2 regions of the Streptomyces sp. YPW6 genome follow, and region 1 is predicted to be linked to the other one. Evidence: predicted binding sites of a transcription regulator. Region 1 holds the regulator's gene; the other holds the start of a gene.

Region 1 (4,207 bases):
GCCGGGCGTCCGGTCCCGGCCCGAACTCCCCGACGATCGCCGGAAGGTCGTCGATGCCCTCCAGGTACTCCACGACCACGCCCTCGATGCGCAGGTCGTCCCCCCACACCCGCTCCACCAGCTCCGCGTCGTGCCGGCCCTCCACATAGATCCGCCCGGCCCGTGCCACCCGGGCCCGCGCGCCGGGCACCGCCACCGAACCGGAGGCCGTACGCGTGGGACGCGCGGGACCTCCGGGACCCGGGCGCACCAGGGTGACGACCTTGCCCTCCAGCAGGAAGCCGCGCGGTTCCATCGGGAACACCCGGTGCTTGCCGAACCGGTCCTCCAGGGTCACCGTCGGCCCCTGGGCCGTCTTCTCGCAGCGGATCACCGCCCCGCAGAAGCCGGTGGCGACCTCCTCCACGACCAGATCGGGTTCGGCGGGCACCTCGGGCACGGGGGCGGACCGCTTCCACGGCGGGGTCAGGTCCGGCTGGTAGCTGCGCATGGCCCGACGATAATCGGCCCGCCGCCGTGAAGAACCTCACGCCGCCCCGAACCCTCACCCCGCCGTGACGCTCCACACGCCGCCGCGATGCTTCTCACCCCGCCGAGGAACCGCCGCCTCGCCGAGACGCTCCTCACGCCGCCGCGCGGGCCCTCGGCACCGCCGCCAGGACGCCGCCCGCCGCGACGGTGCTCATGCCGCCGTGAACGTCCTCGGCACCGCCGCGATGCTCCTCACCCCGCCGCGAACCGCTCCGCCAGCGCCGCCCGTTGCGCCCGGACGAACGCCGCGTCCACCACCGCCCCGTGCCCCGGCACGTACAGCGCGTCCTCGCCGCCCAGCTCCAGCAGCCTCTCCAGCGCGGCGGGCCACCGCGCGGGGACCGCGTCCGTGCCCGCCTGCGGCTCGCCCGACTCCTCGACCAGGTCGCCGCAGAGCACCACCGGGGGCTCGCCCTCCGAGCCCGGCACCAGCACCGCGAGGTCGTGGCCGCTGTGGGCCGGACCCAGACCGGCCAGCAGTACCCGGCGGCCGCCGCCCAGATCGAGCGCCCGCTCGCCGCGCACCTCCTCGTGCGGGACCACCAGCGTGCCGGCCGACCGGGCCGCCTCGTCCTCCGGGACGCCGTGCCGCACGGCGTCCGCGTACAGCCCCTGCTCCCCGTTCCGCAGCAGGGCGGTGAGCCCCGCCGAGCCGTACACCCGGACCCCGGCGAACGCCGCCGCGCCCAGCACATGATCGAAATGGGGATGACTCAGTGCGATATGCGTCACCCTGCGGCCGAGCAGCGCCTCGGCCTGCCGCCGCAGCTCCACGCCCTCGCGCAGCGTCGACCCCGTGTCGAACAGCAGCACCCCCTCCGCCCCGGCGACCAGCGCCACGGTGGCGTCCCAGCCGGGGAGCCGCCGCCGGCCGACGCCGTCGCCCAACCGCTCCCACCCGAAGTCTTCCCAAGCGACGTCCATACCAGGACGCTATCGGCAGCGACCTGCGCGGTCCGGTGGGAGGGCGGCCGGTCGCCCTTGCCCAGGCCCCACCCCACCCCCGTACACTGACGACGGGATTGCTGGCACTCGTACGCACCGAGTGCCAGTCGGAGACCGGAGACAGACAGCTGGAGGTGTGCGCGATGCTCAGCGAACGCAGACTCGAAGTGCTGCGCGCCATCGTCCAGGACTACGTCGGCACCGAGGAGCCCGTCGGTTCCAAGGCGCTGACCGAGCGGCACCGGCTGGGGGTCTCCCCGGCCACCGTCCGCAACGACATGGCGGTGCTGGAGGACGAGGGCTTCATCGCCCAGCCGCACACGAGCGCGGGGCGCATCCCCACCGACAAGGGGTACCGCCTCTTCGTCGACAAGCTCGCGGGCGTCAAGCCGCTCTCCTCGCCCGAGCGCCGGGCCATCCAGAACTTCCTCGACGGCGCGGTCGACCTCGACGACGTGGTCGGGCGGACCGTGCGGCTGCTCGCGCAGCTGACCCGGCAGGTCGCCGTCGTGCAGTACCCCTCGCTGACCCGTTCGACGGTGCGGCACGTGGAGCTGCTGTCGCTCGCCCCCGCCCGGCTGATGCTCGTCCTGATCACGGACACCGGCCGCGTCGAGCAGCGTATGATCGACTGCCCTGCGCCGTTCGGTGAGGCATCGCTCGCGGATCTGCGGGCCCGGCTCAACAGCCGGGTCGTCGGACGCCGCTTCGCGGATGTCCCGCGCCTGGTGCAGGAGCTGCCAGAATCCTTCGACAGCGAGGACCGGGGGACGGTTTCCACGGTTCTTTCCACCCTCCTCGAAACCCTGGTCGAGGAGACGGAGGAGCGGCTGATGATCGGCGGCACCTCCAACCTCACCCGCTTCGGACACGACTTCCCGGTGATGATCCGGCCGGTGCTGGAAGCACTGGAGGAGCAGGTCGTCCTGCTGAAGCTGCTCGGTGAGGCCACGGACTCCGGCATGACCGTACGGATCGGGCACGAGAACGCCCACGAGGGGCTCAACTCCACGTCCGTCGTCGCGGTCGGCTACGGTTCGGGCGACGAGGCAGTCGCCAAACTCGGCGTGGTCGGACCGACCCGCATGGACTACCCCGGAACGATGGGAGCGGTACGCGCAGTGGCACGTTACGTCGGACAGATCCTGGCGGAGTCGTAAGTGGCCACGGACTACTACGCCGTACTCGGCGTGCGCCGCGACGCATCTCAGGACGAGATCAAGAAGGCATTCCGTCGGCTCGCCCGCGAGCTGCACCCGGATGTCAACCCGGACCCGAAGACCCAGGAGCGGTTCAAGGAGATCAACGCCGCTTACGAGGTGCTCGCCGACCCGCAGAAGAAGCAGGTCTACGACCTCGGCGGCGACCCGCTCTCCGGTAACGGCGGCGGCGGTGGCGCGGGCGGTTTCGGAGCCGGCGGCTTCGGCAACTTCTCCGACATCATGGACGCCTTCTTCGGCAACGCCGCGCAGCGCGGGCCCCGTTCGCGGACCCGGCGCGGCCAGGACGCCATGATCCGGCTGGAGATCGACCTCAACGAGGCGGCCTTCGGCACCACCAAGGACATCCAGGTCGACACGGCCGTCGTCTGCAACACCTGCAGCGGCGAGGGCGCGGCCCCCGGCACCTCCGCCCAGACCTGCGACATGTGCCGCGGACGCGGCGAGGTCTCGCAGGTCACCCGGTCCTTCCTTGGCCAGGTCATGACCTCGCGGCCCTGCCCGCAGTGTCAGGGCTTCGGTACGGTCGTGCCCACCCCGTGCCCGGAGTGCGCCGGAGACGGCCGTATCCGCTCGCGGCGGACGCTCACGGTCAAGATCCCGGCCGGCGTCGACAACGGCACCCGCATCCAGCTCGCCGGAGAGGGCGAGGTCGGCCCCGGCGGCGGCCCGGCCGGCGACCTGTACGTGGAGATCCACGAGCTGCCGCACTCCGTCTTCCAACGGCGCGGCGACGACCTGCACTGCACGGTCACCATCCCCATGACGGCAGCGGCCCTCGGCACCAAGTGCCCGCTGGAGACGCTGGACGGCCTGGAGGAGATCGACATCCGGCCCGGCACCCAGTCCGGCCAGTCCGTCCCCCTGCACGGGCGCGGGATCACGCATCTGCGCGGCGGCGGCCGGGGCGACCTGATCGTCCACGTCGAGGTGATCACCCCGTCCAAGCTCGACCCCGAGCAGGAGCGGCTGCTGCGGGAGCTGGCCAAGCTCCGCGGCGAGGAACGACCCCTGGGTCAGTTCCAGCCAGGTCAGCAGGGCCTCTTCTCCCGTCTGAAGGACGCGTTCAACGGCCGCTGAACCGCTTTCCGCCTTTCACCGCACCGCCCGCCGGTTCCTCACCGGCGGGCGGTGCGGCGTTCGGCGGGAGAACCGGTCAGGCCGTCGACTGGCTGATTCGGCCCCGTGGGCGGGACGTGGCACGATGCGCTCATGTCCTCCGCGTTGACCGATCTCTGCCGGTATCCGATCGTGCAGGCCCCCATGGCGGGCGGCGCGTCCGGACCCCAGCTCGCCGGGGCCGTCGCCGAAGCCGGCGGGCTCGGATTCCTGGCCGCCGGGTACAAGACGGCGGACGGGATGTACAACGAGATCAAACAGCTCCGCCGGCTCACCGCCGGCCCGTTCGGCGTCAACCTCTTCATGCCGCAGCCCGCGCTCGCCGACCCCAGCGCCGTCGAGGTCTACCGCCACCAGCTCGCCGGCGAGGCCGCCTGGTACGAGACCCCGCT
Region 2 (4,207 bases), 2.7 Mb from region 1:
CGCCGAGCCCGGCGAACCGGGCGGCGCGGTGGGCGGCGACCGTGGTGCGGGTGGCCTGCTCGACCCCGTCGGGCGTGAAGTACATCCGGTAGGCGTCCTCGGCCCCGAACTTGGCGACCGCCCGCTGCCGCAACCGGGCCTGGCCCAGGGCCGCCGACACCAGCTCCGCCGGGTGCGTGCGGCGCAGCCGGGTCGCGGTGGCCAGCTCGTCGGCGGGGTCGTGGTCGCGCAGCTCGGCCAGCAGCTGTTCGCCCTCGCGGGAGCGCAGCGCGGCGAAGGCGGCGCGGCCGGGGTCGTCGGACGGGGCGGAGGGGGTCGTTGCGTTCACCCGGTCCATTGTGACCGCTGCGCCGGTGCGGGTCCCTGTGGGCCGCCCGGGGGACCGGGCGGGGCCGCTCGCGGTGTCGGGAGGGCGCACGGGGTGGCGGCTGGCAGGATGCGGCGCCATGCAGCTAGTACGACAAAACGAAAAGTCAGGCGTCAATCGGCTGAGATCGGGCACCGTCGTGCTGGCGGCCCTGCTGGCCGCCGCCGTCGGCTCCGGATGCGCGGCGGAGACGGGCGGCGGCACGGGGGCTCCCGGCGCACCCGCGAAGCCCGCCGCGGACCGGTCGGGCGACGCGTCCCCGCAGGCCGGGCCCGCCCGGCCGCCGGACTCGTACGCCGAGACGGTCCGGAAGAAGCAGGCCGCGCGAGCCGTCGCGGCGAAGAAGTGGCGGCTGGCCAAGACCCCGCTCGCGGCCCCCGAGCCGCCGAGGACCAAGCCGCGCATCACCACCCGCAAGGGCTTCGAGGTCCGGGACGACCAAGGGCTGCCGCCGGTCTTCACGACCGTCCCGACCAAGGAGAAGATCGTCTTCCTGACGATCGACGACGGGGCGGAGAAAGACCCCGAGCTGCTGCGGATGATGAGCGAACTGTCCATCCCCTACAGCGCGTTCGTCAGCGACTACGTCATCAACGACGACTACGGCTACTTCACGAAGATGCAGCGGCGCGGGGTGGCCATCAGCAACCACACCCTCAACCACCGCTATCTGCCCGGCCTCTCCTACGCCGAGCAGAAGCGGGAGATCTGCGGCCAGCAGGAGAAGATCCTCAAGCGCTACGGCAAGCGCCCCACCCTCTTCCGCCCGCCCTACGGCAACTACAACCGCGACACCCTCGTCGTCGCCAAGTCCTGCGGGATCACCGCCGTACCGCTGTGGTCCGCCGAGGCATTCCCCGACCGCATGGAATGGCGCGAGTGGGACCAGGACCTGCACCCCGGCGACATCGTCCTCACCCACTTCCGGGGCAAGGAGGACTGGAAGGGCTCCATGCCCGACATGATCCGCCACGTCATGAAGACCATCACGGACAAGGGGTACGCGGTGGCGAAGCTGGAGGACTACGTCTGATCCGCGCCCTGCCCCGTACCCGCCGGGACGGCACGAGGGTGGTGAATTGGCACTCCGCTTGACCGAGTGCTAATCGCGGTCATAGTCTCGGGTCTGGCACTCCCCCCTGGAGAGTGCCAGCACCACTCTGCGCGACAGGGCAGGTCCGGCACCCGCGACGACGGATCGGTCCGATCGCCACCCACAGACTGTTAAACCCCGTGAGATCTCCGAAGGGGGAGACCGGATCGTGTCGACCACCAGCTCCAAGGTTGCGATCAAGCCGCTCGAGGACCGCATCGTGGTCCAGCCGCTCGACGCCGAGCAGACCACGGCTTCCGGCCTGGTCATTCCGGACACCGCGAAGGAGAAGCCCCAGGAGGGCGTCGTCCTCGCCGTGGGCCCGGGCCGCTTCGAGAACGGCGAGCGGCTTCCGCTCGACGTCAAGACCGGCGACGTCGTCCTGTACAGCAAGTACGGCGGCACCGAGGTGAAGTACAACGGCGAGGAGTACCTCGTCCTTTCGGCCCGCGACGTCCTCGCGATCGTCGAGAAGTAATTCACCCACGTTTGCTTGTGTTCTGCGCCCCTGGCCCCCTGCGAAGTAACTAGCCGGGCGGCGAGGGGCGCAGTTCATTTTGAGAGGGATACAGCCCATGGCGAAGATTCTGAAGTTCGACGAGGACGCCCGTCGCGCCCTTGAGCGCGGCGTCAACAAGCTTGCCGACACGGTCAAGGTGACGATCGGCCCCAAGGGCCGCAACGTCGTCATCGACAAGAAGTTCGGTGCCCCCACCATCACCAACGACGGTGTCACCATCGCGCGCGAGGTCGAGCTCGACGACGCGTACGAGAACCTCGGCGCCCAGCTCGTCAAGGAGGTGGCGACCAAGACCAACGACGTAGCGGGTGACGGCACCACCACCGCGACCGTCCTGGCCCAGGCGCTCGTCCGCGAGGGTCTGCGCAACGTCGCCGCCGGCGCCTCCCCGGCCGCCCTGAAGAAGGGCATCGACGCCGCCGTCAAGGCCGTGTCCGAGGAGCTGCTCGCCACGGCCCGCCCGATCGACGACAAGGCCGACATCGCCGCCGTCGCCGCGCTCTCCGCGCAGGACCCGCAGGTCGGCGAGCTCATCGCGGACGCGATGGACAAGGTCGGCAAGGACGGTGTCATCACCGTCGAGGAGTCCAACACCTTCGGCCTGGACCTGGAGTTCACCGAGGGCATGGCCTTCGACAAGGGCTACCTGTCCCCGTACATGGTGACCGACCAGGAGCGTATGGAGGCCGTCCTCGACGACCCGTACATCCTGATCCACCAGGGCAAGATCGGCGCCATCCAGGAGCTGCTCCCGCTCCTGGAGAAGGTCATCCAGGCCGGTGGCTCCAAGCCGCTCCTGATCATCGCCGAGGACGTCGAGGGCGAGGCGCTCTCCACCCTCGTCGTCAACAAGATCCGCGGCACCTTCAACGCCGTCGCGGTGAAGGCCCCGGGCTTCGGCGACCGCCGCAAGGCCATGCTCGGCGACATCGCCACCCTCACCGGTGCGACCGTCATCGCCGAGGAGGTCGGCCTCAAGCTCGACCAGGCCGGTCTGGACGTGCTCGGCACCGCCCGCCGCGTCACCGTCTCCAAGGACGACACGACCATCGTCGACGGCGGCGGCAACGCCGAGGACGTCAAGGGCCGCGTCAACCAGATCAAGGCCGAGATCGAGGCCACGGACTCCGACTGGGACCGCGAGAAGCTCCAGGAGCGCCTCGCGAAGCTGGCCGGCGGCGTGTGCGTCATCCGCGTCGGCGCCGCCACCGAGGTGGAGCTGAAGGAGAAGAAGCACCGCCTCGAGGACGCCATCTCCGCCACCCGCGCCGCGGTCGAGGAGGGCATCGTCTCCGGCGGTGGCTCCGCCATCGTCCACGCCGTCAAGGTCCTGGAGGGCAACCTCGGCAAGACCGGCGACGAGGCCACCGGTGTCGCGGTCGTCCGCCGCGCCGCCGTCGAGCCGCTGCGCTGGATCGCCGAGAACGCCGGCCTGGAGGGTTACGTCATCACCTCCAAGGTCTCCGAGCTCGACAAGGGCCAGGGCTTCAACGCCGCCACCGGCGAGTACGGCGACCTGGTCAAGGCCGGCGTCATCGACCCGGTCAAGGTCACCCGCTCCGCCCTGGAGAACGCCGCGTCCATCGCCTCGCTGCTGCTCACGACCGAGACCCTGGTCGTCGAGAAGCCGGCCGAGGAGGAGGCCGACGCCGGTCACGGCGGCCACGGCCACTCCCACTAGTACCGCCCGTACCGCTTTCGGTACGCGCTCGTCGGTACACCCGAGGCCCGGTGCCCCCGTCGCGGGGGCACCGGGCCCCGGTGCGTTCCGGGCCGGCCGGTCCGGGCGGATCCCTCAGCCCGGCGGACACGCCCCCAGCAGGATCGGCGGTCCGTCCGTCCCGGCCGCCGCGGCCGCCGTCGGTGCGAGGCGGACGGGCCGCCTACTGCGGACCGTACTTGCGCCCCGTCCGCGAGGTGACCCCGCCGAGCAGCCCCCGCGGCGCGACCTTGACCAGCCCCATCAGCGCCTTGTAGCGCGGGTCCGGGATCGACACCGTCCTTCCCCGCGTCAGATCCGCCAGCGCGGACGCCACCAGCTTGTCCGCGTCGAGCCACATCCAGTTCGGGATGTTGTCCGTGCCCATCCCCGCCCGCTCGTGGAACTCCGTCCGGACGAACCCGGGGCACAGCACCATCATCCGCACCCCCGACCCGGCCAGGTCCCGCGCCGCGCCCTGGGTGAACTGCACGACCCAGGACTTCGACGCCCCGTACGTACCGCGCG

What was found. Region 1 encodes HrcA, which represses chaperone genes, less so after heat shock. Its sites were predicted from a motif close to TTNGCACTCNGNNNNNCNGAGTGCNAA; they were not measured.
Region 2: the regulator HrcA is predicted to act here: its motif matches at 1,447-1,473, upstream of groES (co-chaperone GroES).

What each region holds. Positions count from the first base shown of each region.
Region 1 covers NZ_CP076457.1:5,507,405-5,511,611, forward strand. Annotated here, with positions in the region: gene KME66_RS24190 (DUF3097 domain-containing protein) at 1-490, opposite strand, end outside; gene KME66_RS24195 (MBL fold metallo-hydrolase) at 724-1,455, opposite strand; gene hrcA (heat-inducible transcriptional repressor HrcA) at 1,620-2,636, shown strand; gene dnaJ (molecular chaperone DnaJ) at 2,637-3,776, shown strand; gene KME66_RS24210 (nitronate monooxygenase) at 3,909-4,207, shown strand, end outside.
Region 2 covers NZ_CP076457.1:2,808,374-2,812,580, reverse strand. Annotated here, with positions in the region: gene KME66_RS12105 (class I SAM-dependent methyltransferase) at 1-337, opposite strand, end outside; gene KME66_RS12100 (polysaccharide deacetylase family protein) at 447-1,400, shown strand; gene groES (co-chaperone GroES) at 1,630-1,938, shown strand; gene groL (chaperonin GroEL) at 2,036-3,661, shown strand; gene KME66_RS12085 (SDR family oxidoreductase) at 3,864-4,207, opposite strand, start outside.